3 regions of the Pseudomonas arvensis genome follow, and region 2 is predicted to be linked to each of the others. Evidence: predicted binding sites of a transcription regulator. Region 2 holds the regulator's gene; each other region holds the start of a gene.
The links. The regulator FliA, encoded in region 2, starts transcription of late flagellar genes. The targets are predictions, from matches to a motif close to CTAAAGTTTNNNNNNNNNNNGCCGNTAA.
Positions count from the first base shown of each region.

Region 1: the regulator FliA is predicted to act here: its motif matches at 6,126-6,153, upstream of AB3G88_RS18730 (methyl-accepting chemotaxis protein).
Region 3: the regulator FliA is predicted to act here: its motif matches at 3,039-3,066, upstream of AB3G88_RS13785 (methyl-accepting chemotaxis protein).

Region 1 covers NZ_CP162038.1:4,160,935-4,171,411, forward strand. The annotation lists gene AB3G88_RS18710 (IS256 family transposase) at 1-1,095, shown strand, start outside; gene AB3G88_RS18715 (REP-associated tyrosine transposase) at 1,403-1,861, shown strand; gene AB3G88_RS18720 (hypothetical protein) at 1,831-2,733, opposite strand; gene AB3G88_RS18725 (lactonase family protein) at 2,804-3,961, shown strand; gene AB3G88_RS18730 (methyl-accepting chemotaxis protein) at 3,965-6,022, opposite strand; gene AB3G88_RS18735 (DUF3144 domain-containing protein) at 6,288-6,578, opposite strand; gene AB3G88_RS18740 (tRNA (adenine(22)-N(1))-methyltransferase) at 6,618-7,313, opposite strand; gene AB3G88_RS18745 (FadR/GntR family transcriptional regulator) at 7,327-8,037, opposite strand; gene AB3G88_RS18750 (MFS transporter) at 8,378-9,739, shown strand; gene gudD (glucarate dehydratase) at 9,759-10,477, shown strand, end outside.
Region 2 covers NZ_CP162038.1:4,332,213-4,342,689, forward strand. The annotation lists gene AB3G88_RS19445 (protein-glutamate methylesterase/protein-glutamine glutaminase) at 1-969, opposite strand, end outside; gene AB3G88_RS19450 (chemotaxis protein CheA) at 1,018-3,174, opposite strand; gene AB3G88_RS19455 (protein phosphatase CheZ) at 3,186-3,974, opposite strand; partial or broken gene AB3G88_RS19460 (chemotaxis response regulator CheY) at 3,993-4,368, opposite strand; gene fliA (RNA polymerase sigma factor FliA) at 4,539-5,279, opposite strand; gene fleN (flagellar synthesis regulator FleN) at 5,276-6,109, opposite strand; gene flhF (flagellar biosynthesis GTPase FlhF) at 6,216-7,532, opposite strand; gene flhA (flagellar biosynthesis protein FlhA) at 7,545-9,659, opposite strand; gene AB3G88_RS19485 (cold-shock protein) at 9,918-10,121, opposite strand.
Region 3 covers NZ_CP162038.1:3,077,318-3,087,794, reverse strand. The annotation lists gene ggt (gamma-glutamyltransferase) at 1-98, shown strand, start outside; gene AB3G88_RS13795 (AAA family ATPase) at 135-659, opposite strand; gene pnuC (nicotinamide riboside transporter PnuC) at 656-1,219, opposite strand; gene AB3G88_RS13785 (methyl-accepting chemotaxis protein) at 1,337-2,971, opposite strand; gene AB3G88_RS13780 (undecaprenyl-diphosphate phosphatase) at 3,204-4,034, shown strand; gene AB3G88_RS13775 (DUF1294 domain-containing protein) at 4,031-4,414, shown strand; gene AB3G88_RS13770 (MmcQ/YjbR family DNA-binding protein) at 4,403-4,759, opposite strand; gene AB3G88_RS13765 (LysR substrate-binding domain-containing protein) at 4,756-5,664, opposite strand; gene AB3G88_RS13760 (FMN-dependent NADH-azoreductase) at 5,790-6,401, shown strand; gene AB3G88_RS13755 (alpha/beta hydrolase family protein) at 6,613-7,650, shown strand; gene AB3G88_RS13750 (MFS transporter) at 7,644-8,819, opposite strand; gene AB3G88_RS13745 (ABC-F family ATPase) at 8,983-10,477, opposite strand, start outside.

The DNA of each region.
Region 1 (10,477 bases), 170 kb from region 2:
TTGGGCCACCACCTTGGCTATCCTCAGGGCGCGGAGCGCCCTGAGGAGTCGAGTAACCAGCGCAACGGCAAGAGCGGAAAAACGGTGCTAACCGATGACGGTCCGCTGCGTTTGGACATTCCCAGAGACCGTGATGGAAGCTTTGCTCCGATTCTGATCCCCAAACACGAACGGCGTTTTACCGGCTTCGATGACAAGATTATCGCGATGTATGCCCGAGGCATGACGGTTCGCGAAATCCGGGCGTTTCTCTCTGAACAGTACGGAACAGACGTCTCTCACGATTTCATCAGCTCCGTCACTGACGCAGTGTTGGAGGAGGTTACCGCCTGGCAACAGCGACCGCTTGAACCGATGTACCCGGTAATTTTCTTCGATGCATTGCGAGTCAAAATTCGCGACGAAGGCTTGGTTCGCAACAAAGCGATCTACTTGGCACTGGGAGTATTGCCGGACGGAACGCGAGATATTCTGGGCATTTGGATTGAAACAACCGAAGGCGCCAAATTTTGGATGAAGGTCTTTAACGACCTGAAAACCCGAGGCGTCGAAGACGTCTTGATCGCCGTAACTGACGGTCTCAAAGGCATGCCCGAAGCGCTGAGTGCTGTGTTTCCTGAGACGACGTTGCAGACCTGCATCGTCCACCTGATCCGTAACAGCCTCGATTACGCCCCGTGGGATAAGCGCCGTGAGCTGGCCAAGGCACTGAAACCGATCTATCAAGCACTCAATGCTGACGCCGCAGAACAAGCGCTACTGGCTTTCGAAGCCGGGCCTTGGGGTAAGCAATATCCGACAGTCGTATCAGCTTGGAAACGTGCTTGGGATCGAGTTATCCCGTTCTTCGTGTTTCCCCCGGCGATACGCAAAGTGATCTACACAACCAATGCCATCGAGAGTATCAATGCCCAGTTGCGCAAGGTCATCAAGACGCGAGGCCACTTCCCAACGGATGAGGCCGCGACAAAACTAATCTGGCTGGCATTACGAAATATCACCGCGAACTGGGGCAGTGCAGCTCATGATTGGAAGAACGCAATGAATCAATTTGCGATTCTGTACGGAGATCGATTTATCAGGCCGACCTGGTAAAGATGGCCTGCCTGACGGCAGGCCGTAACCGGCCCGAACACAAAAAATCTGACACTCTCGGCTTGCCCCGCGCTGGGCAGCGAAGCGGCCCCCATAAGGCCGCCGCGATTTTTCAGGAAAACCGCAGCGCCTGGTTTTTGGGGCTGCTTCGCAGCCCAGCGCGGGGCAAGCCCGCTCACCACAGAAGCCCGCTCACCACAGAAGCCCGCTCACCACAAGGTTACATTCAGCCAACAAGTGATACTTGTTCATCCCCTACTGCGCGCTAGCGTTAAGGCTCTTCAGGAATTCCACCAAGAGCACCGGAATGCGCCCCACACCTCAATCCCATCGTCTGCGTCACGGTCGTTATTCAGAACAGGGTCGTAGCTACCTCATCACCGTCGTCGTTCATCAGCGTCAGCGCTTGTTCACTGACCTTTACCTGAGCCGTCTGCTGGTTGCCGAACTCCGGCAGGTTCATGAGCTGGGGCTGGTTGAGTCTCTGGCCTGGGTCATCATGCCTGACCACATTCACTGGTTGTTTGAGTTGAAACAACAGGATTTGGCAGGCGTGGTGCGACGTATTAAGTCGCGCAGCACGCTGGTCATCAACCGGCGGCGTCAAAGCAAAGAGCGCGTTTGGCAACCCGGTTATCACGATAGAGCGGTGCGTGCGGAAGATGATCTTCGCAAGATGGCGCGGTACATCATTGCCGACCCTTTACGAGCCGGTTTGGTGGATCGGGTGGGCGATTACTCGTTGTGGGATGCGGCGTGGATTTGAGGAGGCGAGTGGGCTTTCTCTAGCAGTTGTTGCACCCACGGCGCATCTTGCTGATTGACCACGCCATATCGGTCCGGCGGGAAAAACCGCCAGTGATGCGCAACCTCAACCAGGCGTGTGAGTTCTTCGGCCGACAGCCAATACTCCGTGTGGGTCAAGGCTATCGGTGCACCGTCAAACCGTCGCCCAAGCAGTACGTTCGTGCAGGGAGCGAACGCCAAGGCCAGGTCACGGCAGGGGTGCATGCGTTTTTGCGCAGCGGGCATGCGCCCCACCCGGTCGTAGGTGAAAGGGCCGGGGTATTCGTCCTTGATCACCAGCCAGCGACCCGTCGTGGTCATGGCCACGACCCATTGCGCCACTCCGCTGCTCTGGGCCTGTTCAAGCCGGCCGTTTTTCCATTGCATGAGGGCGTTGCAGTCCGGGTCGAAGTCCGAAGACCACAGGCTGGTGCCAGACACCAGCGTGTGACGCTCCAACTCGACCACGCCTTGGCCCGGCAGCGTCTGCCAGTAACGCTTGATCGGGTCGCGGGTGTCGCGCAGGTAGTTACGCAATGCCCACGCCGCCATGAACACCAGCGTCGCCAGGGCCTGCCATGCCCATGAATGGCCGAGGATGTCGTCAACATCCAACCCCGGTGAGAAGACGGCGCGATACAGCAGCAGGCTGAGCAAAAAAACCAGACTGGGCAGGAACACGCCGAAACACAGCGGTGGCAGTAACACTGCAATCCAGCTGAAGCGATGCCCGCTTGCGTGTTCATGCGCCCAGGCCAGTTCCTCGGCGCGCATCGGCCTGCGTTCACGCGGGCCAATGCCGGGATCAGGGGTGTGGAAGCGCCAGTACCGTGCGTTGGGGTCGAGATTCATGCTGCGCATCATGCCCGTGACGCGCCGCAAGATACACCGTCTATTGCCCAGATCGAAATACAGTCATACGATGACTGACCACAACCATAACAATAAAGGCTCACTCGTGAATAAACCCCTCATCATGGCCGCCGCTATTGCCTGCGGTCTCAGTGCACACACCAACGCCGCGACCTTCGCGTACATTTCCAGCCCCGGCGATGGCTTGATTTCCCAGTACCGCCTGGACGAGAGCAACGGCGCGTTGAGCCTGGTGAACCAGGTGACAGCCGGTGACCAGGTCAACCCCATGGCGCTTAGCCCCGACGGTAAAACCTTGTATGCCGCGTTGCGGGTCAAGCCGTTTCAAGTGCAGGGCTTCAGCATTGACCCGGCCAGCGGGCGTTTGACGCCGCAATCCAAAGCGCCCTTGGCCGAAAGCATGGCCTACCTCGCCACCGATCGCGCCGGACGTTTCCTGCTCGCGGCCTCTTACGGTGCCGACACCCTCAGCGTGCAGCCCATCGACAAGCCGGAACCGATCCTCACCTACAAAACCGGGCTCCACGCGCATTCCCTGCGCACCGACCCAAGCAATCGCTTTGCCTACGCCGGCAACCTGGGCAACGACCACGTGCTGCAATACCGCTTCGATGCCAACACCGGCGCACTCACGCCAATCGGCACCGGCTACGTGAGCGTGCCAAGCAACACCGGGCCCCGGCACCTGGCGTTTTCGGCCAACGGTAAATACCTGTATGTGGTCGGCGAAATGAGCGGCACGGTCACTGCGTTTGCCATCGACGACAGCACCGGTGCGCTGACGCAGATCGGTGTCGCCAATGGCATTCCCGCTCGCTTGAAGCTGGCCCACGGCGAAGTGCGCGATGCACGCAACAATGACTTGAAGGACGACCCAACACCGCGAATCTGGGCCGCCGACCTGCGCCTGTCCCCGGATGGCACGCTGCTGCTGATGAGCGAGCGCACCAGCAGTTCGGTGTCGGCGTTTGCGGTGGACGCGGCGACGGGCGCGTTGAAGTTCCTCGACAACTACCCAGTCGAAGAGCAGCAGCCGCGCAATATCGCGTTTTCGCCCAATGGCCGGTGGTTGCTGGTTACCGGCGAGAAAAGCGACAAGGTCGGTACCTACGCGGTCGGCAACACTGGCGCCTTGAAGCGCGTGGGTGAGGCGGCTTCAGGCAAAGGTGCGCTGTGGATTGAAGTCCTGCAGACCGCGGCCCAATAGCACTCAGCTCAAACGGAACCGCGCGGTGTTGTCACTCAACGCCTGACTGCCCTTGCTCAAGGTGTCCGCCGCTCGGTTGACCGCCCGTGCGCCATCCAGCAAACGCCCTGCCGCCTGGTCGACTTGCTGGATGTTGCCACTCACTTCATCCGCCGTCGCCGCTTGCTCTTCCACCGCTGTGGCGATTTGCGCCAGGGTGTCGGTGACGTTCTGCACCGCGCCGGCAATCTCGCCCAAGCGCGTGCCCAGGCCGGTGACGGACTCGGCGTCGGTCAACGCTTGCTCGCACGCGGCGCCCATCAGCGTCACCGCCTGGCTCACGGTCGCGCGCAGGCTGTCGACGGTGCCGGCGATCTGCGCCGTGGACGCCTGGGTGCGCTGGGACAGGCTGCGCACTTCATCGGCCACCACCGCAAAGCCCCGCCCCTGCTCACCGGCGCGCGCCGCTTCAATGGCCGCGTTGAGCGCCAGCAGGTTGGTTTGCTCGGCAATGCCGCGAATGGTGTCGACCACCGACTGAATCTGCTGCCCCTGCTGGCTGACTTGCTGCAAAGCGTCGGCGGTGTCGGTGAGGCGTTGGTTGAGCTGCTGGATGCTGGCCGTGGTGCGCTGGCTGTCGCGGCTGCTGTCTTCGGCAATGCGTCGGGTTTGCTGGGCGCTGCCCGACGCTTGTTCACAGCTTCTGGCGACGCCCATGGAGGTCGCGGCCAACTGGGTAGCAGCGGCGGCGATCTGGCTGATTTGATGCTGCTGGTCTTCGACTTCGCTGAGGGTGCTGCCCGATTGGGAATTGAGGGTGAGCACCGCCGAGCCGAGCTGCTGGGTTTCGTGATTGACCCCCAACAGGCTGGTGCGCAATTGCAACACTGCGACGTTCAGCGCGGTGCTGATCAGCGCCAGTTCGTCACGCCCTTGCACCGCCACTTCGACGCACAGGTTACCGTCGCGCAGGGATTCGGCCAGGGTGGTGATGCCGCTGGCACTACGGCGGATGGAGGCCTGCAGGCACATGAACAAGTACAGCGCGGCCAGGGCCAGTACGCCGAAGACCATTGCAAGAGGAATGAAGCGTTTGTTCGCGTCGCGGTGGTAGTAGCTCAAGCGCTCGTCCAGGGAGGTCAGCGACTGCACGCGCAGTGCGCTGAGCGAACCGAGCATGGCGTCGACACTGCGTTCGAAACCGGCGGTATCGAGCTTGATGGTGCCACCGAACACGCCGTCATCCAGCACTTTAAGCTCGTTATCCAACAGTTGCAGGCTGTTGTCGTACTGTGCAGTCCAAGGCTCCATGCCCTCGAATTGCTTGGCCTTGAGCGAAGCCGCCGCCTTGACCAACTGGTCGCGCGCGTCGCCAATGCGGCTGCGCAGGTCGCGCATTTGCAAACGACTTTGCAGGGTGAACTGCCCCGACGCGATGGACGACTGCCCGACGCCCGCCATGCGACCGATACGCTCGATCAGGTCAGGCGTCTGCTGTGTGCCCATCTGCATCAGCATGTAGGTTTCCAGCCAGGGATCGAGGATCAGGCCGGCGTCCAGAGTGATCTGTTCGCGCAGGGTTTGCATCGCGCTCAGCGCCGAGGTGAAACGGTCGTAGCCATCCGGCCACCAGCCCACCGTGCGCAGGGAAGCGGAGTCCATGCCTTTGACGGTGGCCTGCAACGCCTCGTAGCGCGCGAGGATGTCGGCGCTGGCGTTCTGGGCGTTGAGCGCATCGCCCAAGGCTTGCAGGCTTTGCTGGATCAGCGGGAAATTCGTATCGACCTTGTCCATCGCCGCCTTCGCCGCCGGCGTAGGCGCGTGCAGGATGTCTGCCGCTTTCCAACGCGCAGCCAGGTTGCGCTGGGCCGTCAATTGGCCGTCCAGTGCATCCAGGGCCAACAGTTGGCGCACGCCGGACTGCTCGGTGGAAATCACGCCTAATTTATCGCGATAGTCCTGGCCGATCATCCAGAGGCTCCCGGCCAGGGGCAGCATGAACAGGAAAAACAACAATTGGAATTTGCGTGCAAACCCCATACGTCCGAGCAGGCGGATACCGGGTGATAACAAGCTGTGCATGTCCGACTACTCCCTCAAACAACCCACGTGGTGCACGGTGGGCGAAGCCTTGAAATGACTAACGGCAAAGTGCCATGTCATTGATTGGCTTGGCTCTAGCAAGATACGGGCCGTTGGCGCGCAGCCCTTAAACAGGGCGTGCTGTGCGTTAATGGCGCCCGCAGCGTGCTCGAAAATGGGGCAAAAGCACTCACGGTCAAGGACACACCTGTAACCGATGGCGCAGGCGCCCCATGGACATGATCAAAACACCCGTGCCGCCGGCCTACCTGGCCTGCATGTACTGGTCAAAATTTTTGATGTGATCATCCAGATTATCCTCAAGCATCATCCGGTACTGGTCACAGCAATACTTGAGCATCGCCTCACGCTCCTCGGCCATGTGCGCACCGGACTTGAAGTTGCGCGCGAGGGCCCAGGCATTGAAGCGGGTAGTGCCGAACATCATCGAGGCGCTGACCTGGCCGAGGTTTTCGAAGGTTTTGAGCTGTTCGTTCGACAGTTCGATATGCGCGTCGGCGCGCTCATAGAAGGCTTGGTCGATAGCGTCTGCCATTGCGGGGTTCCTGGGTAATCACGATTGAATGAAGGGTTATCAAGCCAGCAGTGTGGTGATCCATCTGATCTGCCGGCTGATTTCTTGCAGCTTCGCCTCGGGCACCGCTTGCGACGCCTGCTCAAAGCCCGCCAGGGTCTGGTGTTTCAGGCGCAACGCGCGCTGCCACTTGGCCAAAAATACCGGGCTGCGGGCCTGCAGTTGCAGCGGGCCGAAGTACAGCTCCTCGGCGGTATAGCTCACCGGTCCAGCACGCTCGGCCACGATGATTTCATAATAAAAGCGGTTTTCGTGCAGCAGCTCTTCACTGACGATGCGATAGCCGTTGTTCATCAACCACAGGCGCAGCGGTTGCTCACCGCCGTTGGGTTGCAGGACCAGGCGCTCAAGGCCGTTCAGGTGGGCTTTGCCAGCTTCAAGGATGTCGCGAATCGTCTCGCCGCCCATGCCACAGAGGCTGATGGCCGTGATGCCGTCACTCGCCTGGACGGCCGCCAGACCATCGGCCAGCCGCACGGTGATCTGCCGCTCCAGGCCGTTTTCACGTACGGTCCGTTCGGCCGCCTGGAACGGCGTAGCCGCCACCTCCCCCGCCACCGCCGCCTCGATCACGCCACGGCGCAGCAACGCCACTGGCAGGTAGGCATGGTCAGAGCCGATATCGGCCAGCCGCGCGCCGTGCGGCACCTGCGCGGCCACGCGCTCCAGGCGCATGGACAAGGTGTGTTCGTTCAACCTGTGTTCCTTATCATTCCCCGGAAAATCGATCCCGGCTGTTAGTCAGATGCAACACCATGGCGGCGCGTGCGGCGTCCGGGTCCTGGCGTTTGATTGCATTGAAAATCGCCTCATGCTCCCGGTTCGCCAGTTGCCCGAGCTTGGCAAAATCCGCGCCGCCACGCTCGTCACTCTTCACCTGGGTGCGCGGAATCATCGCATTGCCCAGGTGCTGCATGATTTCGGTGAAGAAGGTATTGCCGGTGGCTTCGGCGATCAACTGGTGGAAGCGTTTGTCTTCTTCCACGCAACTGTCGTTGTTGGCCAGGGAGGCCTGGTAATCGTCCAGCGCTTCGCGCATGTGGGCCAGTTGCGCGTCGCTCCTGCGCAGCGCCGCCAGCGCCACCGCTTGCACTTCCAGGCCCAGGCGTAGCTCCAGCATGTTGCGCACGCTGGCGACCGTATCCACGTGCAGGCGCAAGCCTTGCTGGGCGCTCTGCTCCAGCACAAAGGTGCCGATGCCGTGACGGGTCTCCACCAGCCCGGCCGCCTGCAACTTCGACAGCGCCTCACGCACCACCGTCCGGCTGACGCCGTGCTCCAGCACGATGGTGGATTCCGACGGCAGCTTCTCCCCCGGCTTCAACTGACCGAGCAGGATGCGCTGGGTCAGGGCATCGACCACGCCCTGGGCCAGGTTGGTGGAACGTTTACGCACGGGGATCGGGGCTTCACTGGGCATTGCTGCAGGTCCACAGGGTTGGGCTGGGGGGAGCTTAACACCCAGACCCGGCACGTCGCCGAGGTTGATTGAATAACCACCCAGCTTGTATGACAACTAATCTGGCAGATAGGTATCTCGACAGCTCCCAGCACCGTCAACGCTGGGTTCTTTCATTGCCTGAAAACCCACAAAAGACCCAATAAACACTGACAAATAACCAAAACACTTACTCAACGAAAGACCTTATAAGCACAAAAACATCGAGCGCCGGATTGCGGACTACAGAAACGCACTTGTATGATGTCTATCAACAAGACACGCAAACCCACATAAAAATAACCAGGGGGAGTTTTGAATTGTGAACAATTCAAGCCATGCATCTGCCGCTCCACACAGTGATCCGGTCCTCGCGCGCGCCGTGCGCAAAGTGAAGAGCCATGTGCTCCCACTGTTCGTGATCATGTTCATCCTCAATTACATCGACCGGGTCAATATCGGCTTTGTGCGCACACACATGGAGCATGACCTGGGCATCGGCGCAGCGGCCTACGGGTTCGGTGCCGGGTTGTTCTTCATCGGTTATGCCCTCTTCGAAGTGCCCTCCAACATGCTGCTGCAAAAGGTCGGCGCGCGTATCTGGCTGACCCGCATCATGTTCACCTGGGGCATCGTCGCGACGATGATGGCGTTCATCCAGAACGAAACCCACTTCTACATCCTGCGCTTTCTGCTGGGCGTGGCCGAAGCTGGCTTCTTCCCTGGCGTGATCTACTACTTCACGCGCTGGTTGCCGGGTGTGGAACGCGGTAAGGCGATTGCGATTTTCCTCAGCGGCTCGGCGGTGGCCTCGTTGATCTCGGGCCCGCTGTCGGGCGTGTTATTGCAGATCGAAGGCTTTGGCTTCCACGGCTGGCAATGGATGTTCGCCATCGAAGGCCTGGCCTCGGTGGTGATCGGTTTCTTTGTGTGGTTCTGGCTGGACTCCAAGCCCCACGACGCCAAATGGATGACCCGCGAAGAACAGGACGCGCTGGTCGGCGCCATCGACGAGGAACAACGCCAGCGTGAGGCGCTGACCAGCGTCAAGCCCACCATCGGCAAGCTGCTCAAAGACCGCCAGATCCTGCTGTTCTGCGCGCTGTACTTCTGCATCCAGCTGACCATTTACGCGGCGACGTTCTGGCTGCCGAGCATCATCAAGAAGATGGGTGAGTTGAGTGATGTGCAAGTCGGCTTCTTCAACTCGATCCCGTGGCTGATCTCGATCATCGCCATGTACGCCTTCGCGTCGCTGTCGGGCAAGTTCAAGTTCCAGCAAGCGTGGGTCGCGGCGGCGCTGTTGATTGCGGCGGCGGGGATGTTCATGTCCACCACCGGCGGGCCGGTGTTTGCCTTTGTGGCGATCTGTTTTGCGGCCATCGGATTCAAGTCGGCTTCTTCGCTGTTCTGGCCGATCCCACAGGGCTATCTGGATGTGCGCATCGCGGCGGCGGTGATCGCGCTGATCAACTCCATCGGCAACTTGGGCGGCTTCGTCGCGCCGACCACGTTTGGCTTTCTGGAGCAGACCACCGGTTCGATCCAGGGCGGCCTCTACGGCCTGGCCGGCACCTCGGTGCTCGCGGCGATCCTGGTGTTTTTCGCCAAGACCGCGCCCTCTGCCCCATTGACCTCGCCCAGCGTGACGCCAACCGGCGCCGCCCTCAGCAAACCTCTTTGAGCCTCTTTAGGAACTTGCCATGACTACTCCCGTCGTTACTCACTTGCAGGTCATCCCCGTGGCCGGCCACGACAGCATGCTGCTCAACCTCAGCGGCGCCCACGGCCCGTATTTCACGCGCAACATCGTGATTCTCAAGGACAGCTCCGGCAACACCGGCGTCGGTGAAGTGCCGGGCGGCGAACGCATCCGCGAAACCCTGGAAGATGCGCGCAGCCTGGTGATCGGCCAACCCATCGGCCAGTACCAGCGCATCCTCAACCAGATGCGCAGCACCTTTGCCTCGCGGGACTCGGCCGGCCGCGGCCTGCAAACCTTTGACCTGCGCATCACCATCCACGCCGTCACCGCCATGGAAGCGGCCTTGCTCGACCTGCTGGGGCAGTTCCTTGAAGTGCCGGTGGCCGGTTTGCTCGGCGAAGGCCAGCAGCGCGACGCGGTGAAGATGCTTGGCTATCTGTTTTATGTGGGCGACCGCAATGCCACCGACCTGGCCTACCGCAACGAAGCGGACGCCGACGACGAGTGGTTCCGCCTGCGCTATGAAACAGCCCTGACAGCCGAAGCCGTGGTGCGCCTGGCCGAGGCTGCCAAGGCCAAATACGGCTTCAATGACTTCAAGCTCAAGGGCGGCGTTTTAAGCGGCGACGAAGAGATCGAAGCCGTCACCGCCCTGGCCGAACGCTTCCCCGATGCACGCATCACCCTCGACCCGAACGGCGCCTGGTCGCTCAAGGA
Region 2 (10,477 bases):
GTCGGCGCCCATGCCGGTAAGCACTACCGCCAGAACTTTGTCGCCGTAGGACTTGGCTGCAGAACCGAAGGTAATGTCCACGCACGGCTTGTAGTTGAGGCGCTCGTCACCCGGCAGGATTTTGATTGCGCCACGGCCGTCGACCATCATCTGCTTGCCGCCCGGGGCCAGCAACGCCAGGCCCGGACGCAGGATGTCGCCATCCTCGGCTTCCTTGACGCTGATGCGGCACAGCTTGTCCAGACGCTCGGCAAAGGCTTTGGTAAACGCCGCCGGCATGTGCTGGATCAACACGATCGGCGCCGGGAAGTTGGCCGGCAGTTGGGTCAGTACGCGCTGCAAGGCCACTGGGCCGCCGGTAGACGTACCGATGGCAACGAGTTTGTAGGCCTTGCGCTTGGGCGCTGGCGAATGGGAATGCCCAGCCGTCGGTGCCGAGGTGCGTACCGGCGGCGGCGCGGGCCGGGCAACCGGGGCAGGCGCCGGGCGACTGAACGAGGAACTGGTAGGTGCAGCCGCAGGCGCTACCGGGGCAGGCGCTGGCGTAGGCGCGCTGAACAGGCTGCGACGGTTACTGCGGGAAATGCTGTGGACTTTCTCGCACAGCATTTGCTTGACCTTCTCGGGGTTGCGCGAGATGTCTTCGAAATTCTTCGGCAGGAAGTCCACCGCACCGGCATCCAGCGCATCGAGGGTCACTCGGGCGCCTTCATGGGTCAGCGAGGAGAACATCAATACCGGGGTCGGGCAGCGTTGCATGATGTGCCGGACTGCCGTAATGCCATCCATCATCGGCATCTCGTAGTCCATGGTGATCACGTCCGGCTTCAGCGCAATGGCTTGATCAATCGCCTCTTTGCCGTTGGTGGCCGTACCGACCACCTGGATGCTTGGATCGGCGGAAAGAATTTCCGAGACGCGGCGGCGGAAGAAACCCGAATCGTCCACCACCAGGACCTTGACTGCCATAAACACTCCGTTAGGTGGGGCGGGCATTACCGCCCTGCCCCACCAGAATCAAATACGCCGTGCGGCGTAACGCTTGAGCATGCTCGGAACATCGAGAATCAGCGCGATCCGACCGTCACCGGTGATGGTCGCACCCGACATGCCCGGGGTCCCCTGCAGCATTTTGCCCAAAGGCTTGATGACCACTTCTTCCTGGCCAACCAGTTGGTCGACGACAAAGCCGATCCGCTGGGTGCCCACCGAGAGAATCACCACATGGCCTTCGCGCTGTTCTTCATGGGCAGCCGATGCAACCAGCCAGCGCTTGAGGTAGAACAGCGGCAGCGCCTTGTCGCGCACGATCACCACTTCCTGGCCGTCCACCACGTTGGTGCGCGACAGGTCGAGGTGGAAGATCTCGTTGACGTTGACCAGCGGGAAGGCGAACGCCTGGTTGCCCAGCATCACCATCAGGGTCGGCATGATCGCCAAGGTCAACGGCACCTTGATCACGATCTTGGAGCCCTGGCCCTTGGTCGAGTAGATGTTGATCGAACCATTGAGCTGGCTGATCTTGGTCTTCACCACGTCCATGCCCACGCCACGGCCCGACACGTCGGAAATCTCGGTTTTGGTCGAGAAGCCTGGGGCGAAGATCAGGTTGTAGCATTCGGTGTCGGTCAGGCGGTCGGCGGCGTCCTTGTCCATCACGCCACGCTTGACCGCGATATTGCGCAAGATCGCCGGGTCCATGCCCTTGCCGTCATCGGTGATCGACAGCAGGATGTGGTCGCCTTCCTGCTCCGCCGCCAGAATCACCTTGCCGCCACGGGACTTGCCCGAGGCTTCGCGTTCTTCCGGCGTTTCGACGCCGTGGTCGACAGCGTTGCGCACCAAGTGGACCAGCGGGTCGGCCAGGGCCTCGACAAGGTTTTTGTCGAGGTCGGTTTCTTCACCCACCAGTTCCAGGTTGATCTCTTTCTTCAGTTGGCGCGCCAGGTCACGAACCAGGCGCGGGAAGCGGCCGAAGACTTTCTTGATCGGCTGCATCCGGGTCTTCATCACCGCGGTTTGCAGGTCAGCGGTCACCACGTCGAGGTTCGACACGGCCTTTTGCATGGCTTCATCACCACTGCTCAGGCCCAGGCGCACCAGGCGGTTACGCACCAGCACCAGCTCGCCGACCATGTTCATGATGTCGTCCAGGCGCGCGGTATCAACCCGCACGGTGGTTTCGGCTTCACTGGCCGGTTTTTCCGGCGGCGGTGGCGCCGCAGCACGCGCAGGTGCTGGCGCGGCGGCCTTGGCGGCAACCGGTGCCGCCGTGGCCACAGCCGCCGTCGAGGCGACTTCGGTGAACTTGCCCTTGCCGTGCAAATCGTCCAGCAGCGCTTCGAATTCGTGATCGGAGATCAACCCATCGTCCGCAGGCTTGGCACTGGCGGCCGCAGCAGGCGCTGCCGCCACTTCCGGCAGGGCGTCGACCGCAAACGTGCCTTTGCCGTGCAACTGGTCCAGCAAGGCTTCGAATTCGTCATCGGTGATGTCGGTGCTGGCCGGGGCCGCAGGTGCTTCGACAGCCGCGACAGGCGCCACCGCATCGGCGGCGAACTGGCCCTTGCCGTGCAACTGGTCGAGCAGCGATTCGAACTCGGCGTCGGTGATGTCTTCGCTGGTCGGCGCCGCTGGCGGGGCAACGGCGGCCGGCGCTTCAGCCTCGGCCTTGACGGCACTGAGGGAGTTGAGCAACTGCTCGAACTCACTGTCGGTCACGTCCGCTTCAGGCTCCGCCACCGGCTCAGGCTCAGCCTCGACCACCGGCGCTGCCGTGGTGTCGGCCGGCTCTGCATAGCGCGCCAGGGCGGCCAGCAGTTCCGGGGTGGCCGCGGTGATCGGGGCACGTTCGCGAACTTCGCTGAACATGCCGTTGACCGCATCCAGTGCTTCGAGAATCACGTCCATCAACTCCGAATCAACGTGACGCTCACCCTTGCGCAGGATGTCGAACACGTTCTCGGCGATGTGGCAGCACTCCACCAGCTCATGGAGCTGGAGGAAGCCGGCGCCCCCTTTTACAGTATGAAAACCGCGAAAAATTGCATTGAGCAGGTTCGCATCATCCGGTCGGCTTTCCAGCTCGACCAGTTGTTCGGACAGTTGCTCTAAAATTTCGCCGGCCTCTACAAGGAAATCCTGAAGGATCTCTTCATCGGCGCCGAAGCTCATGTGGGTGCTCCTTAGAAGCCTAAACTGGATAACAGGTCATCTACGTCATCCTGACCTGACACAACGTCTTCACGTTTATCGGCATGAATCTGCGGACCTTCACCCTTGGCGAGATGTTTTTGTGGATCTTTTTCAGAGAGGATCGCTTCGCGGTCATGTTCGATGCCGGCAAAACGGTCTACCTGGCCAGCCATGAGCACCAATTTGAGCAGATTGCTTTCCACTTCGGTGACCAACTGGGTCACGCGCTTGATCACCTGACCGGTGAGGTCCTGATAATCCTGGGCCAGCAGGATGTCATTGAGGTTGCTGGCGACCGTGCGGTTTTCCTGTTCGCTGCGCGACAGGAAACCGTCAACCCGACGGGCCAATTCACGAAACTCTTCAGCCCCCACTTCACGACGCATGAAGCGGCCCCAGTCAACGCTCAGCGCCTGGGCTTCAGTGGCCATGCCATTGACCAGAGGCGTGGCGTTTTCCACCAGGTCCATGGTGCGGTTGGCCGCGGCCTCGGTCAGCCTGACCACGTAGGACAGGCGTTCGGTGGCATCAGTGATCTGCGAGATTTCTTCGGCCTGGGGCATGTGCGGGTCAATCTGAAAATTGACGATCGCACTGTGCAGCTCGCGTGTGAGCTTGCCCACTTCCTGGTACAGGCCGCGGTCACGGGTCTGGTTGAGCTCATGGATCAACTGCACCGCGTCGCCGAAATGGCCTTTTTCAAGGCTGTCGACCAACTGGTGAGCATGCTTTTTCAGGGTGGACTCGAAGTCTCCCTGTGACGATTCGTTATGCTCCATAGCTCCCCCGCGATGGCATTAGCCGTGGATGCGTTCAAAGATCTTTTTCGATCTTCTCTTTCAAGGCCTGTGCAGTGAATGGCTTGACCACGTAACCGTTGACCCCGGCTTGGGCGGCTTCGATGATCTGCTCACGCTTGGCTTCGGCGGTTACCATCAACACGGGAAGACTGCGCAATTTTTCGTCGGCGCGCACGTGGCGCAACAAGTCGATGCCCGTCATGCCTGGCATGTTCCAGTCCGTTACCAGAAAGTCGATGCTCCCGCTGTTGAGGATCGGAATCGCCGTAAGGCCGTCATCCGCCTCGACCGTGTTTGTGAACCCAAGGTCACGCAACAGGTTTTTTATGATCCGCCGCATCGTTGAGAAGTCATCAACGATGAGGATTTTCATGTTCTTGTCCAATTCGACCTCCAAGCAGTCTTAAACGCGCCCAGCACCTGGACGCGCCATTTCAATCAACAGGCATTACACAAAAAGGACTGCCGGGGGCACCACGGATCGAACCCGCGATGGCCTATCACCATCGCGGTATCGCTTTGCAGTGCTCCCCACACTGCCTGTCAGCGCGCTCGCCACTCTCCCAAACGCCCCCGCAAGCGGGCTGCGCATTGGCTGTGCAACTGGCTGACACGCGATTCGCTGACCCCCAGGACCTCACCGATTTCCTTGAGGTTCAGCTCTTCGTCGTAGTACAGCGCCAACACTAACCGCTCGCGCTCGGGCAAGTTGGCAATGGCGTCCGCCAATGCGCCCTGGAAGCGTTCATCCTCCAAGTCACGTGACGGCTCCATGTGCGCGCTCGCGCCGTCCTCGTGCAACCCTTCGTGTTCGCCGTCCTGCAACAGGTCGTCGAAACTGAACAGGCGGCTGCCCAAGGTATCGTTCAAAATCCCGTAGTAATCGTCGAGACTCAATTGGAGTTCGGCCGCAACTTCGTGATCTTTAGCGTCGCGGCCGGTTTTTGCTTCAATTGCACGAATTGCGTCACTGACCATGCGCGTATTGCGATGCACCGAACGCGGTGCCCAATCGCCTTTACGCACCTCATCGAGCATCGCGCCACGGATGCGGATGCCCGCATACGTCTCGAAACTCGCGCCTTTGCTGGCGTCGTACTTGGTCGACACTTCGAGCAAGCCGATCATGCCGGCCTGGATCAGGTCTTCGACCTGCACGCTGGCAGGCAGGCGTGCCAACAGGTGATAGGCGATACGCTTGACCAGCGGCGCATAGCGCTCAATCAACTCACCCTGACTGTCACGGGCAGACTTCTTGTAGGCGTTGTAGCCGTTCGCTGTCATAGCACCGGTCCTGCGCTCGTCTGATGTACCAATCGCTCGACGAAAAACTCCAGATGCCCCCGTGGGTTGGCGGGCAACGGCCAGGTATCGACCTTCTGGGCAATAGCCTTGAACGCCAGTGCGCATTTGGAACGAGGGAACGCTTCGTAGACCGCACGCTGCTTTTGCACAGCCTTGCGCACACACTCGTCGTAGGGAACTGCGCCGACGTATTGTAAGGCGACATCGAGAAAGCGATCCGTGACCTTGGTCAACTTGGCGAACAGGTTGCGCCCTTCCTGCGGGCTCTGGGCCATGTTGGCCAGGACGCGGAAGCGGTTCATGCCGTAGTCACGGTTAAGCAGTTTGATCAGGGCGTAGGCGTCGGTGATCGAGGTGGGTTCATCGCAGACCACCAGCAACACTTCCTGCGCGGCGCGCACGAAGCTGACCACGGACTCGCCGATCCCGGCGGCGGTGTCGATCACCAGCACGTCGAGGTTGTCGCCGATATCACTGAATGCCTGGATCAGGCCGGCATGTTGCGCCGGGCTCAGGTGCACCATGCTCTGGGTGCCGGAGGCGGCCGGCACGATGCGGATCCCACCGGGGCCCTGGAGCAGCACATCGCGCAGCTCGCAGCGCCCTTCGATCACATCGGCAAGGGTATGTTTGGGCGTCAGTCCCAGCAGAACGTCGACGTTCGCCAGCCCCAGGTCAGCGTCCAGCAGCATGACGCGACGGCCAAGCTCTGCCAGGGCCAGGGACAAATTCACTGACACGTTAGTTTTCCCGACGCCACCTTTGCCGCCGGTCACCGCGATCACCTGTACGGGATGCATGCTGCCCATTTTATTTCTTTACCTTGTCTTGCTTAGACGCAGGCTACATGGCTTGGCCGCGTGAATCGCTTGCAGACCATCGATGTAGGTACATTTCACGGTGTTCATCCTGACTTCAACCGACCCGTTTTGCCGGGTTGTGGTAGAGGTCGGCGAACATATCGGCCATCGCTTCCTCGCTAGGCTCTTCTTGCATTTGCACGCTGACGGCGCGGCTGACCAACTGATGACGGCGCGGCAGATGCAGATCATCCGGGATCCGCGGCCCGTCGGTCAGGTAGGCAACCGGTAGTTCATGGCTGATAGCCAGGCTCAACACTTCGCCCAGGCTGGCGGTTTCATCCAGTTTGGTCAGGATGCAACCGGCCAGGCCGCAGCGCTTGTAGCTATGGTACGCAGCGGTAAGAACCTGTTTCTGGCTGGTGGTTGCAAGCACCAGGTAATTTTTCGACTTGATGCCACGCCCGGCCAGGCTTTCCAGCTGCATGCGCAACGCCGGGTCGCTGGCTTGCAGGCCAGCGGTGTCGATCAGCACCACGCGCTTGCGCAGCAGCGGGTCGAGGGCGTTGGCCAGGGATTGGCCCGGGTCGACGTGGGTCACCGGCACATTGAGGATGCGGCCCAGCGTCTTGAGTTGCTCCTGGGCGCCGATGCGGTAGCTGTCCATGCTCACCAGCGCGATGTTGTTCGCGCCGTACTTGAGCACATAACGCGCTGCCAGCTTGGCCAGGGTGGTGGTCTTGCCCATGCCGGCAGGGCCGACCATGGCAATGATACCGCCCTCTTCCAGGGGTTCGATTTCCGGGGTAGTAATCATCCGCGCCAAGTGGGCCAGCAACATGCGCCAGGCCTGGCGTGGTTCTTCGATTTCGGTGGTCAGGGCCAGCAGGTCGCGGGACAACGGGCCGGACAAGCCGATGCGTTGCAGGCGGCGCCACAGGTTGGCCTGTTGCGGTTTGCTGCCTTGCAGTTGCGTCCAGGCCAGCGAGCCGAGCTGCACTTCGAGCAGTTCGCGCAGGCCGTTGAGTTCAAAGCGCATCGAGTCGAACACACGCTGGTCGACAGCCGCGGCCGGGGCTGGCGCGGCAGGACGCGGCGGCTCGACGAAGGTCGGCTCAACCAGGGGCTCGGCAGCGGTCAGCGGCAGGCCGGCGAACAACTGGCGATTGGTGGTGGTATCGCTGTCGCCACGCATGCTCAGTTCAGCCTGGGCCGAGACGATGCGCGAGGCGGTCTTGCGCAGCTCGTCTTCGAGCTCCATGTTCGGCACACGGGGCGCCAGTGCCGAGGGGGTGTAATCCAGGGCAGCCGTCAGCTCGACACCACCGGCAATACGACGGTTGCCGATAATCGCGGCGTCGGCGCCCAGCTCATCACGGACCAGTTTCATGGCCTGACGCATATCGGCGGCGAAAAAACGCTTCACTTGCATAACCCACTACCCTCAGCCGTTGGGCCCTACTGTCGCGACGATAGTCACTTGCTTGTTGTCAGGAATTTCCTGATAAGCCAAAACGTGCAAATTCGGTACTGCCAGGCGTCCAAAACGCGACAACATCGCGCGGACCGGGCCTGCCACCAGCAGAATCACCGGTTGGCCCTGCATTTCCTGGCGCTGCGCGGCGTCGATCAACGAGCGCTGCAGCTTTTCAGCCATGCTTGGCTCCAGCAGAACGCCCTCTTCCTGGCCTTGTCCTGCCTTCTGAATACTATTGAGCAATATTTGTTCCAACCTTGGTTCCAAGGTGATCACAGGCAGCTCGGAGTCAAGCCCTACAATGCTTTGCACGATTGCGCGGGACAATCCGACACGCACCGCAGCCACCAGCGCGGCAGTATCTTGACTCTTGGCGGCGTTGTTGGCGATGGCCTCGGCAATGCTGCGAATGTCGCGTACCGGCACCTGTTCGGCCAGCAACGCCTGCAGCACCTTGAGCAATTGCGACAGCGACAGCACGCCCGGCACCAGCTCTTCTGCCAGTTTTGGCGAGGCTTTGCCCAGCAAGCCCATCAATTGCTGGACTTCCTCGTGGCCGATCAGCTCGTGGGAGTGCTTGTACAGAATCTGGTTGAGGTGGGTCGCAACCACGGTACTGGCGTCGACCACGGTGTAGCCCAGGGATTGCGCCTGGCTGCGCTGGCTGATTTCGATCCACACCGCTTCCAGGCCAAAAGCCGGATCTTTGGCGGTAATGCCGTTGAGGCTGCCGAACACCTGGCCGGGGTTGATCGCCAACTCGCGGTCCGGGTAGATCTCGGCTTCGGCCAGGATCACGCCCATCAGGGTCAGGCGGTAGGCGCTCGGGGCCAGGTCAAGGTTGTCGCGGATGTGCACAGTGGGCATCAGGAAGCCCAGGTCCTGCGACAACTTCTTGCGCACCCCCTTGATCCGCGCGAGCAATTGGCCGCCCTGGTTGCGGTCCACCAGCGGAATCAGACGGTAGCCGACTTCCAGGCCGATCATGTCGATCGGGGTCACGTCGTCCCAGCCCAACTCCTTGGTTTCCTGGGCGCGGGCCGGGGATGGCAACAGTTCCTGCTGACGAGCGATCTCCTGTTGGGCAATCACTTTGACCTGGTTCTGCTTCTTCCAGAACAGGTACGCGCCGCCGCCGGCCAGGGCCGCCATGCTGAGGAACGAGACGTGGGGCATGCCCGGCACGATGCCCATGATCGCCATGATGCCCGCCGCCACGGCCAGGGCCTTCGGCGAGGCAAACATCTGCCGGCTGATCTGCTTGCCCATGTCTTCGGAGCCCGACGCACGGGTCACCATGATGGCCGCAGCTGTAGATAACAACAGTGATGGCAATTGCGCCACTAAACCGTCACCGATGGTCAGCAAGGCGTACACCTTGCCCGCATCGCCGAAGGTCATGCCGTGCTGGAAGATACCGACGGCGATACCGCCAATCAGGTTGATGAACAGAATCAACAGGCCGGCGATGGCGTCACCGCGCACGAATTTGCTGGCACCGTCCATGGAACCATAGAACTCGGCCTCCTGAGCCACTTCCAGGCGGCGGCTCTTGGCCTGGTTCTGGTCGATCAGGCCGGCGTTGAGGTCGGCGTCGATGGCCATCTGTTTGCCGGGCATGGCATCGAGGGTAAAGCGCGCGCTCACCTCGGAGATCCGCCCGGCGCCCTTGGTCACCACCACGAAGTTGATGATCATCAAGATCGCGAAGACCACGATACCGACCACGTAGTTACCGCCGATCACCACCTCACCGAACGCCTGGATCACCTTACCGGCGGCGGCGTGGCCGTCCTGGCCGTGGAGCATCACCACGCGGGTGGAGGCCACGTTCAGCGCCAGTCGCAGCAGGGTTGCCACCAGCAGGATCGTCGGGAACACCGCAAAATCCAGCGGCCGCAAGGCGTACACGCAGACCAGCAGGACCACGACGGAGAGGGCAATGTTGAAAGTGAAGAACACGTCCAGCAGGAACGGTGGCATCGGCAACATCATCATTGCCAGCATCACCAGCAACAACAACGGCACACCCAGATTGCCTCGCGAGAGGTCAGTCAGGGTCGTACGGGCCGTGCCGAGCATTTGAGAGCGATCCACCACCGGTATTCCTCGTTTCCTTGAAGCAAACTTTTGACGCCGGGAGGCGTCCTGAAGGCGGTATTGCAAGAAGCCTTCCAACTTTGCCTTTGAGGGTGTGGATCGCTACGGTCGCCCGAGATACTGCGGATGCAAGAAATCCAAATGTGGGAGGGGGCTTGCCCCCGATGGCGGTGTATCAGCCACCGGCTCCTGGCCTGAAACACTGCAATCGGGGGCAAGCCCCCTCCCACCTTTGAGCCTTTAAATAGGTTTTATATTCTCGGCTTGCAGACCTTTTGGTCCTTGTGCTGTCTCATATTCCACTTTTTGGCCTTCATTCAGGCTTTTGTATCCATCCGTCCTAATTGCCGAGTAATGGGCAAAAACATCCGCACTCCCATCATCCGGGGTAATAAAACCAAAGCCCTTCTCCGCGTTGAACCACTTCACCGTACCCGTCGCCATTGCCGTTCTCCGTACGCTTCAATTAAGGACCTGCACCGGTTTCGTCAGATCAGTGTGATGTCGCATGCATAGATGCCATCGGGCCGATGAATCATCCGAAACGACACATTCTGGCCCTGCGAAAGCCTGCGGCCATCCGAGCTGCGCAGATCTACTGACACCTCATCCCCACCACCATCCGGCGCAATTGAGCCTCTACCGGTCTGCGGGTCATAAGATTTGACTCTGCCTGTAAACAACTGCATCACCTCACTTCCTGCATCTTATTGCGCAGTGCCTGAAGGCTATAAAACAGCGAGAAGGTGATGCTGGCTACTGTCAAAGTTGACAGGTAGACGGAGATTGTCGATCGGTGG
Region 3 (10,477 bases), 1.3 Mb from region 2:
TGGGCGCGCCTGCATTGGGCGGCAAGCCGGTGGGGAATAATCGTTTCTACGGGGCGAATGACCCGCGTCGCAATACGGGCCTGTCCCTGGGCTACTGAAGCCTGACGCGGTTAAAAATGTGGGAGGGGGCAGTGTTAAGGTTCAAGCAGGTGTTCCACTGCCGCAAACGCCGCAGCGCGGCGCGCCTCCCAATCCCCTCGAATCACCACCACCGGCTGCTGATGCTGCTGCATCCAGTCCAGGCTTTGCTGGAAAAACGCGCGGCGATCTTCCAGCTCCGGCTGGCAGCGTTGGCCATCGGCTGTCCACTCCACATCTTCCGGCGAGAGCAGCAGGTGCAGGTCGTAATGACGGGCCAGCAGCTCATCGTCGAGCCACGCCGGGTAGTCGCCGAACAGGGTCTTGCTCCACAGCGTGTTGGTGAGCAGGTGGGTGTCGAGAATCAGCAGGTTGGGTTGCTGTTTGCGGGCGGCATCTTCCCAGGCCAGTTGGCCGTGGGCGATGGCCGGGATGTCCGCCAGGGTGGTATCGCGCTGATGGTGGTCGATGAAATGGCGTACATATTCACCGACCATCAACCCGCCGAAGTGTTTGTTCAACTCGGCAGCCAACCAGCTCTTACCGCTGGATTCGGGCCCCGCCAACACCACGACCTTCATGTGCGCAACGCCGGATCGGCGCGCCATTCGCGCCAGCCTTGTACAGCTATCACGGTGAATAGCGCATAGAGACCGGCGGTGAGGTACAGGCCTTTATAGAGGAACAGCCCGACGAAGATGACATCCACGGCAATCCACAGCGGCCAGCATTGCACGCGTTTCTGCGCCATCCACATTTGCGCCACCAGGCTGAAGCCGGTGAGGGCGGCGTCGAGCCAGGGTTGCGCGGCGTCGGTCCAGTGGGCCATGGCGGCACCGAGCAGCAGGCTGCCCACCGCGCCGATCGCCAGGCTGGTCATGATGGCCGGCACGCCCAGGCTCGTGACCTGGCGGCCCTGCTTGACCTCGCCGGCGCGGGTCCACTGCCACCAGCCATAGACTTGCAGCGCGGCGTAGACCACTTGCAGCAGCATGTCGGAATAGAGTTTCACGTCGTAGAACACCCAGGTGTACAGCAACACCATCACCAGGCCGATGGGCCAGCACCAGGGGTTTTGCTTGACCGTGAGCCAGACAGCGATCACCCCCAGGGCGGCGGCGAACAGTTCAAGCCCGGACATGGCGATTCCTTGGGGGAGTGGGAGAGGGCGGTGATTGTAACCACAGGCCAGCAATCTTCAAAACGCAGGAGGGCAAAGGTGGGAGGGGACAGGCCTCCTCCCACCTTTGGAGCAGTGTCAGACCTTGAACTGGCGCAGGAGGCCGTCGAGTTGCTCGCTCAAACCGCGCAAATGCACACTGGCCACGCTGGACTGCTCCGCCGCCAACGCCGTGCTATGGGACAACCCCGCCGCCTGGGTGACGTTCTGGTTGATGTCTTCCACCACATGGGCCTGTTGCAGGGTGGCACTGGCGATTGAGGCGTTCAGGCCGTTGAGGTTGTGCAGGGCCTGGCCGATGGCGGTCAGGCTGGCGCCGGCCTGGCCCGCTTGCTCGATGGTCAGTTGCGAAGCGCTGTGGCTGTCGCTGATCACCTTGACCGCCGCTTCCGAGTGCCCTTGCAGGCGCTCGATCATCGCCTGGATTTCGGCGGTGGACTTCTGCGTGCGTTGGGCGAGCAGGCGGACTTCGTCGGCTACCACCGCAAACCCCCGGCCTTGCTCCCCGGCGCGAGCGGCTTCGATAGCGGCGTTCAGGGCCAACAGGTTGGTCTGGTCGGCGATGGAGCGGATCACTTCCAGCACGCCACCGATCTGTGTGCTTTCGCTGGACAGCGTGCGGATCACTTCCACGGCCTGGCTGATGGTGCTGGAAAGCTGGTCGATCTGTTGCAGGCTACCGTCGATATTGACCTGGCCTTGTTGCGCTTGGGCCTGGGCGTCGCGCATTTCGCTGGCGGCGTGTTCAGCGTTCTTGGCCACGTCCTGCACGCCGTAGGTGACTTCGTTGATGGCGGTGGCCACCAGTTCCATCTGTTGCGACTGCTGCTGGCTGCGGTCATGGGCCTGGCTGGCGTTGTTGCCCAGCTCGGTAGAGGACTGGCCCAAGGCGTTGGCGCACACCTGCAACTGGCTCACCACCTGGCGCAGCTTGGCAGTGAAGCTGTTGAAGTGCTGGGACAGTTGGGTGACTTCGTCACGGCCGTGGGTGTCGAGGCTGCGGGTCAGGTCGCTTTCGCCGCTGGCGATATTGCCCATGGCATGCACCGCCGCCTGCAACGGCCGCACGATGCTGCGCGCAATCAGCGACACCAGCAGGCCCATCACCAGCGCAATGACCAGGCCGACCACTGAGGCTTTCCAGACCTGGGCGGTGAACTCGGCCTGGACGTCGTCTATATACACGCCGGAGCCGATAATCCAGCCCCAGGGTTCGAACAACTGGATATAGGAAGTCTTCGCCACGGGCGCCTGTGCGCCGGGCTTGGGCCAGCGATAGTTGACGATGCCGGCACCCTTGGCTTTTGCCAGGTTCACGAACTCGTTGAACACTGCAAACCCATCGGGATCGCGGATGGCCGAGAGGTTCTGGCCATCGAGCTTGGGGTTGGCCGGGTGCATGATCATCACGGGCGTGAGGTCGTTGATCCAGAAATAGTCGTCGTGGTTGTAACGCAACCCGCGCACCGCGCTCAGGGCTTGTTTCTGGGCCGCGTCGCGGGTCATGACGCCGGTGGTTTCCAGGCCGTGATAAAACGTCAGGATGCCACTGGCGGTCTCGACCACATGTTGGGTCTGTTCGCGCTTGGCTTGGTAAAGGTCGTCGTGGATCTGCTTGAGCATCAGTAAACCCAAGGTCAGCAGCATCAGCACGGCGACTATCAGGATCAGCCAGAGGCGTCGGCTAATCGACATATTGCGCAAACTGTTCATCGTCCTGGCACTCCGGGCTTTTTATAATTGTGGGCGTCGCATCGACTTTTACGCCTTGTCTGATAGGCTTTCGGCCTGTAATCGGAAAACCTGAGTACTGCCTGATTTTCACAGCATTTTTGCGGGCCGGTGTTGACCATCATCAACATTGGGCCTTCAGCGCGCGCGTCGTCAGTGAACCATTAAAAAAGACTAGTAAGGCATGCCACGGCGCATGACCTTTGGGGGAAGCATGGATTTTTGGACCGCCATTCAGGCATTGATTCTTGGTGTAGTGGAGGGGCTTACAGAGTTTCTGCCGATCTCCAGTACCGGCCACCAGATCATCGTCGCCGACTTGATTGGCTTCGGTGGTGAGCGCTTCGAAGCATTCAATATCATTATCCAGTTGGGTGCCATTCTGGCCGTCGTCTGGGAGTTTCGCCGCAAGATCCTGGACGTGGTCGTCGGTTTGCCGACTCAGCGCAATGCCCAGCGTTTCACCGTGAACCTGATCATCGCCGTGCTACCGGCCGTGGTGCTGGGGGTGATTTTCGCGAACGCGATCAAGCATTACCTGTTCAACCCGATCACGGTGGCTTCCGCCTTGGTGGTGGGTGGCGTGATCATGTTGTGGGCTGAGCGGCGCGAACATACCGTGCATGCTGAAACGGTCGATGACATCACCTGGAAAGATGCCCTCAAGGTCGGCTTTGCCCAGTGCCTGGCCATGATCCCCGGTACCTCGCGCTCCGGCGCCACCATCATCGGCGGCCTGCTGTTCGGCCTGTCACGCAAGACGGCCACCGAGTTCTCGTTTTTCCTGGCCATGCCGACCATGGTCGGCGCGGCGCTGTACTCGGGCTACAAGTACCGCGACCTGTTCCAGCCGGCGGACCTGCCGGTGTTTGCCATCGGGTTTATCACCTCGTTTATTTTCGCGATGATCGCGGTCAAGGGCCTGCTCAAGTTCATCGCCAGCCATAGCTACGCGGCGTTTGCCTGGTACCGCATCGGTTTTGGCCTGCTGATCCTGGCGACCTGGCAGTTCGGTTGGATCGACTGGGCGGCGGCCAAGGCATGAGCATCCAGCACCCACGCTTGAAGGCGGCGCTCTTTGTGCTCTTGTGCGCGGCGCCGCTGTTGGGGTCGGTGCTGGTGTGGCAACGCGGTGAAACCGTGGTCCCGCTGGCGGCCTATGGCGTGGTCAGCGTGATCGCGTTTTTCCTGTACTGGAGTGACAAACGCAAAGCGCAGACCGACAGCTGGCGCACCCCGGAAAACATCCTCCACGCCGTGGAGCTGGCGGGCGGTTGGCCGGGGGCGTTGATTGCCCAGCAGGTGTTCCGGCACAAGACACGCAAGGTGTCTTTCCAAGTGCTGTTCTGGGCGATTGTGCTGCTGCACCAGGTGTTCTGGTTGGACCAGCTGTTCCTCGGCGGCACGTTACTGTCAGTCCTCTAGCAACAAGCCGATCTGCGTGCGCTTGGGCAATTTGCTCACCACCAATTGGTGGGAACGCTGCAACAAGCCACGCAGTTCCTCGGCGCCCAGCGGGTAGGGTGTGTTCATGATGATCCACTGCGCACGCGCCAGATACGGCGCCGGGTGGATGCCGGGACGGTCGACGTGGCCCAGGAACAGCTCCTTGTCGACCTTGAACGCCAGCGAATCACCGCGCAGGTTTTGCAGGGCGAACATCTTGTTGCCGGCAATCGAGAACACCCGCACACCGCCCCATTTATAGTCTTCCCGCGCACCCGGCAGGCTCAGGCAGAAGGTGGCGACTTGTGCTTCGGTCATTTTCATAGCAGACGGTCTCCGCAGCTTTTAAAGCCTTCTTCCAGGTAATCGATCCAGGCACGAATGGCCGGCAGCACGCCGCGCCGGTGCGGGTACACGGCCTGTAACCAGCCGCCCGGCAGTGACCATTCCGGCAGCAGCTGCACCAACTGGCCGTTGGCCAATTCTTCCTCGCAATACATCATCGGCAGCACGGTGAAGCCCAGGCCCATGATGGCGCTGGCCTTGCGCACGTTGAAGTCATCAACGCCCAGGCGCGCCTCCATGATCAGGTCATGGGGCGTGCCCTGGGGATCGAGAATACGTTGGTGCACCATGCGGTCCGCCTCCAGCGCGCCGAGTATCGGCAACTGCTTGAGGTCATCGAGGGTGTTGATCTGGCGGCCGTGCAAGAAGTTCGGGCTGGCAACCAGAGCGGTCTGGGCCGGGCGCAGGCGTTTGGTGACGAGCAACGGGTCTTCATCGCCCAGCTCGCGCACGCGCAGCGCGACGTCGATGCCTTCGGCCACCAGATCGACGCGGCGGTTGACCAGGGTCATTTCCAGCTGAACCTGAGGGTGCGCTGCGAGAAATCCAGCGACTACATCCGGCATGATGTTGTTTGCCAACCCCACCGGGCACGTCACCCGCAACCGGCCACGGGGTTCGCTGGACATGCTGGCCACGGCCTCATCGGCCATCTCGGCTTCCAGCAGCATTGCCTGGCAGTGGCGCAGGTAGCGCTCGCCGACGGCGGTGAGGGTCAGCTGGCGCGTGGTGCGTTGCAGCAGGCGCGCGCCCAGGCGTTCCTCCAGCTCGGCAATCCGCCTCGACAAGCGTGATTTGGGAATGCCCAGCAGCCGACCAGCGGCAGCGAAACCGCCGGCTTCGACGACTTTGGCAAAATAGTAGAGATCGTTGAGGTCTTGCATGGCGCGCCTATTGTCCTGTCAGTGGGACAAACTATCGCATTGCAGGCGGCTTATCGAGTATTGGTTTCATGCGTAGCATCACCACCATCTGATCGCCCTAGTCGATCCCACCTCGGAGATCCATCATGAAACTGTTGCATATCGATTCCAGCATCCTCGGCGACAACTCCGCTTCCCGTCAGCTCAGCGCCGGCGTAGTGAAGGCCTGGCAAGCGGCTGAGCCGAGTGTGGAAGTGACTTACCGTGACCTGGCCAGCGACGCGATCAACCACTTCTCCGGCGCCACCCTGGGCGCGTTGGGCACCGCCGCTGATCTGCGTGACGCTGCGCAAAAGCACGAAGCTGAACTGAGCGCTTCGTCCCTGGCTGAATTCCTCGCTGCTGACGCCATTGTGGTCGGTGCGCCGATGTACAACTTCACCATCCCGACCCAACTGAAAGCCTGGATCGACCGTATCGCGGTCGCTGGCCAGACATTTCGTTACACCGAAGCGGGTCCGGAAGGCCTGTGCGGTAACAAGAAAGTGATCATCGTATCCACCGCTGGCGGCTTGCATGCCGGTCAAGCCTCGGGCGCGGCCCATGAAGGCTATCTGAAACTGCTGTTCGGCTTCCTCGGCATCACCAACATCGAAATCGTGCGGGCCGAAGGCCTGGCTTACGGTGATGAAGTTCGCAGCAAGTCCCTGAGTGACGCTAACGTACTGATCCAAGAGCAATTGTTCGCTGCCGCGTAAGGCTTGTGTAAATAAAGCCTTCTCTCGGTTTCAATCTGAAACCGAGCGCCTAAACTCTGTATTCTGTTCGCCTGAACGCGACCGGACTACGGAGTTTTTTCGTTTACCCGCTGTCTCCTTTGATGTGGCCCAGGTTGTGCAAGCATGGGTTCAATACCCTGGACTTTTCATTCGACATGTCGGTTCTCACGCAGCAAAGGTGGACATCCCCATGATGCGTCTTTGTGCTGTTCTGGTTCTTTCCCTGCTCGGCAGCCTGATTTCAGTGCATGCCGCGCCCGCGCCGCACCCCCATTGGAGTGTCGGCTTTCATCGCATGACGTTTCTTGATCCGCTCGACCTGCAGCCCATGAAAGCCGTGGCGTTCTACCCATCTACCGGTCTGGAGCACACTACGCAGTTGGGCGCCTATCACGTCGCCGCCACCGAAGATTCCAGGATTGCCATTGGCCGTTTCCCGATGCTGATGCTGTCCCATGGCAACACCGGCACGCCGCTGGCCCTGCATGACCTGGCCACGTCCCTGGCGCGTAAAGGCTTTGTGGTGGTGGCGGTGCTGCATCCCGGCGACAACTACAAGGACCACAGCCGTCTGGGCACGCTGAGCAATCTGTATGGGCGGCCGATCCAGATTTCCGAAGCGATCACCGCTACCCTGGCGGACCCGATGCTGTCGCCGTTTGTGGATATTGACCAGGTGGGCGTGATCGGCTACTCCGCCGGGGGTGAAACCGCGTTGATCCTCGCCGGCGCCAAGCCTGATTTCGACCGCCTGCGCCGCTATTGCCAGGAACGCCCGGAAGACCGCGACGCCTGCACTACCAAAGGCGAGTTGGTGGTGGACCGTGACGACTTGCAGCCGCAATCCGACCCGCGTATCCATGCGTTGATGCTGATGGCGCCATTGAGCCTGATGTTTGGCCGTCACACCTTGGCCGATGTGCATGTGCCGGTGCTGCTCTACAGCGGCGACGGTGACAAGCTGGTGGCCGTGGACAAGAACGCCGAAGCCCTCGCGCGCAAATTGCCTGAGCCGCCGAATTTCAAGCTGCTGGCCGGCGCAGGGCACTTCGTGTTCATGGCGCCGTGCGACAGCGATCAACTGGCCGCCATGCCGGCCATCTGCACCGACGCGGACGGTGTTGACCGCGAAGGCATCCACCGCGACTTGATCTCAGAGGCCGGGCGCTTTTTCGCTCACGCCCTCAGTGAGCCTTCTCGCGCTGGCTTACAGACCGCCGATCAGTAAGCCTTGCGCTTCAGCAGCAAGGTCACGCCCAGTGCCGTGACCGAAAGCAGCGCCGCGCAGAAGAAAATCCAGCCATATCCCAAGTTCAGCGCCACAAAGCCCATCAACGGCCCGGCAATCGCCAGCGCCAGGTCAAAGAACACCGCATACGCACTCAAGCCCGCGCCACGGCTGCTATTGGGCACTTGTTTGATGGCTTCTACACCCAACGCCGGATACACCAGCGACAGACCAAAACCCGTCAGTCCAGCGCCGATCAATGCGACGCCGGTGGACGGCGCCAGCCACAATAAGGTGAGGCCGAGGGTTTCGATAACCATGCACGCGATGGCGGCGTTGAACCCGCCAAAGCGGCTGATCGCCGAGATAAACACCAGGCGCGACAGGATAAAGCACACGCCAAACACCGAGAGGCAGTACGCCGCGCCTTCCCAGCCACGATTGAGGTAGTAGAGGGTAATAAAGGTGGTCAGCGTGCCGTAGCCAATCGAAGACAGGCACAAACTGGCCCCAAATGGCGCGATACGCCCAAACACTGCCCAGAATGGCAGGCGTTCGCCGCGCACCACCGGCACCGAGGGCTTGTTGCGGATCAGCATCAGACCAAGTGCCGCGAGCACGGTCAGGGCAATCCCGAGGCTGTTGTAGCCATACTCGGCCACCATCACCACGCCCAGCGGTGCACCGATGGCGATGGCGCCGTAGGACGCAATGCCGTTCCATGAAATCGACCGCGCCGTGTGCTCTGCGCCAACCTGGCCCATGCACCAACTGATGGTACCCACGCCGATCAGGCCTTGGGCCACGCCCAGCAACAGCCTTGCGACGATCAGAATGCCCAGGCTCAAGCTGTGCGTACTTTCCAGCAGCGTCGCGAAAAATGTCAGTACACCGCTGACCAAAATACCCGCCAGCCCCAGCACAATCGCACGTTTGGTGCCGACGTTGTCTGACATCCGCCCAGCCATGGGGCGGCTGAGCAGGGTCGCCAGATACTGCGAACCGATGGTGATCCCAGCCACCACGGCGCTGAAACCCAATTGTTCGTGCACGTAGCCGGGGATGACCGCAATCGGCAGGCCGATGCAGATAAAGGCGATAAAGGTGTAGAAGACGATGGAGACGATCTGCAAAGTGATCGACAGAGAGGAGGGGGCGGCGGTTGACATGGGCACTCGTTCGCGGGCGGGCGGTGAGGGCATCATGGCAAGGGAGTGGGGGAAAAGGAAGCAGCCTATCTATTAATTCCCATATTCCACCAGATGCAAAAAGCCCCATCACAGTGGATGGGGCTTTTACTCGCCGCTTGCAGCTAAACGCTAGTCACCGCTCTTAAAACACCACGCCTTGGCTGCGCAGGTAGTCATCATAGGTGCCGCTGAAGTCGATCACGCCGTCGGCGCTCAACTCGATGATGCGGGTAGCCAGGGACGATACGAACTCGCGGTCGTGGCTGACAAAGATCAGCGTGCCCGGGTAGTTTTCCAGCGCCAGGTTCAGCGCCTCGATGGATTCCATGTCCAAGTGGTTGGTCGGTTCGTCCATGATCAGCACGTTCGGCTTTTGCAGGATCAGCTTGCCGAACAGCATGCGACCTTGCTCACCACCGGAGATGACCTTGACCGACTTGAGGATCTCGTCGTTGGAGAACAGCATGCGGCCCAGCGTTCCGCGAATCATCTGCTCGCCCTGAGTCCACTGGCCCATCCAGTCGAACAGCGTCACGTCGTCTTCGAAGTCGTGCGCGTGATCCTGGGCGTAGTAGCCCAGTTCTGCCGCGTCGGTCCACTTGATGCTGCCTGCGTCCGGGGTCAACTCGTTGACCAGGGTGCGCAACAGGGTGGTCTTGCCGATACCGTTCGGGCCGATGATCGCCACGCGCTCGCCGGCTTCAACCTGGAAGCTGAAGTCCTTGAACAGCGGCTTGCCGTCGAAACCCTTGGCCATTTTTTCGACCATGACAGCCTGGCGGTGCAGTTTCTTGTTCTGATCGAAACGGATGAACGGGCTCACACGGCTCGAAGGCTTGACCTCGGCCAGCTGGATCTTGTCGATCGCCTTGGCACGGGAAGTCGCCTGCTTGGCTTTCGAGGCGTTGGCCGAGAAGCGGCTGACGAAGGATTGCAGCTCGGAGATCTGCGCCTTCTTCTTGGCGTTGTCCGACAGCAGCTGCTCGCGGGACTGGGTCGCCACGGTCATGTACTCGTCGTAGTTGCCCGGGAACAGGCGCAGCTCGCCGTAGTCCAGGTCAGCCATGTGGGTGCACACGCTGTTCAGGAAGTGACGGTCGTGAGAGATGATGATCATCAGGCTGTTACGCTGGGTCAGGATGTTTTCCAGCCAGCGGATGGTGTTGATGTCCAAGTGGTTGGTCGGTTCGTCGAGCAACAGCACTTCAGGATCGGAGAACAACGCCTGGGCCAGCAAAACGCGCAGCTTCCAGCCTGGGGACACTTCGCTCATCGGGCCGAAGTGCTGTTCCAGGGGAATGCCCAGGCCCAGCAGCAGCTCGCCGGCACGGGACTCGGCGGTGTAGCCGTCCATCTCGGCGAACTCGGTTTCCAGCTCGGCCACGGCCATGCCATCGTCTTCGCTCATTTCCGGCAGCGAGTAGATACGGTCGCGCTCGGCCTTGACCTTCCACAGCTCCTCGTGGCCCATGATCACGGTGTCGAGCACGGTGAATTCTTCGTAGGCGAACTGGTCCTGGCGCAGTTTACCCAGGCGTACATTCGGCTCCAGCATGACCTGGCCGCCCGACGGGTCGAGATCGCCGCCGAGGATTTTCATGAAGGTCGACTTGCCGCAACCGTTGGCACCGATCAAA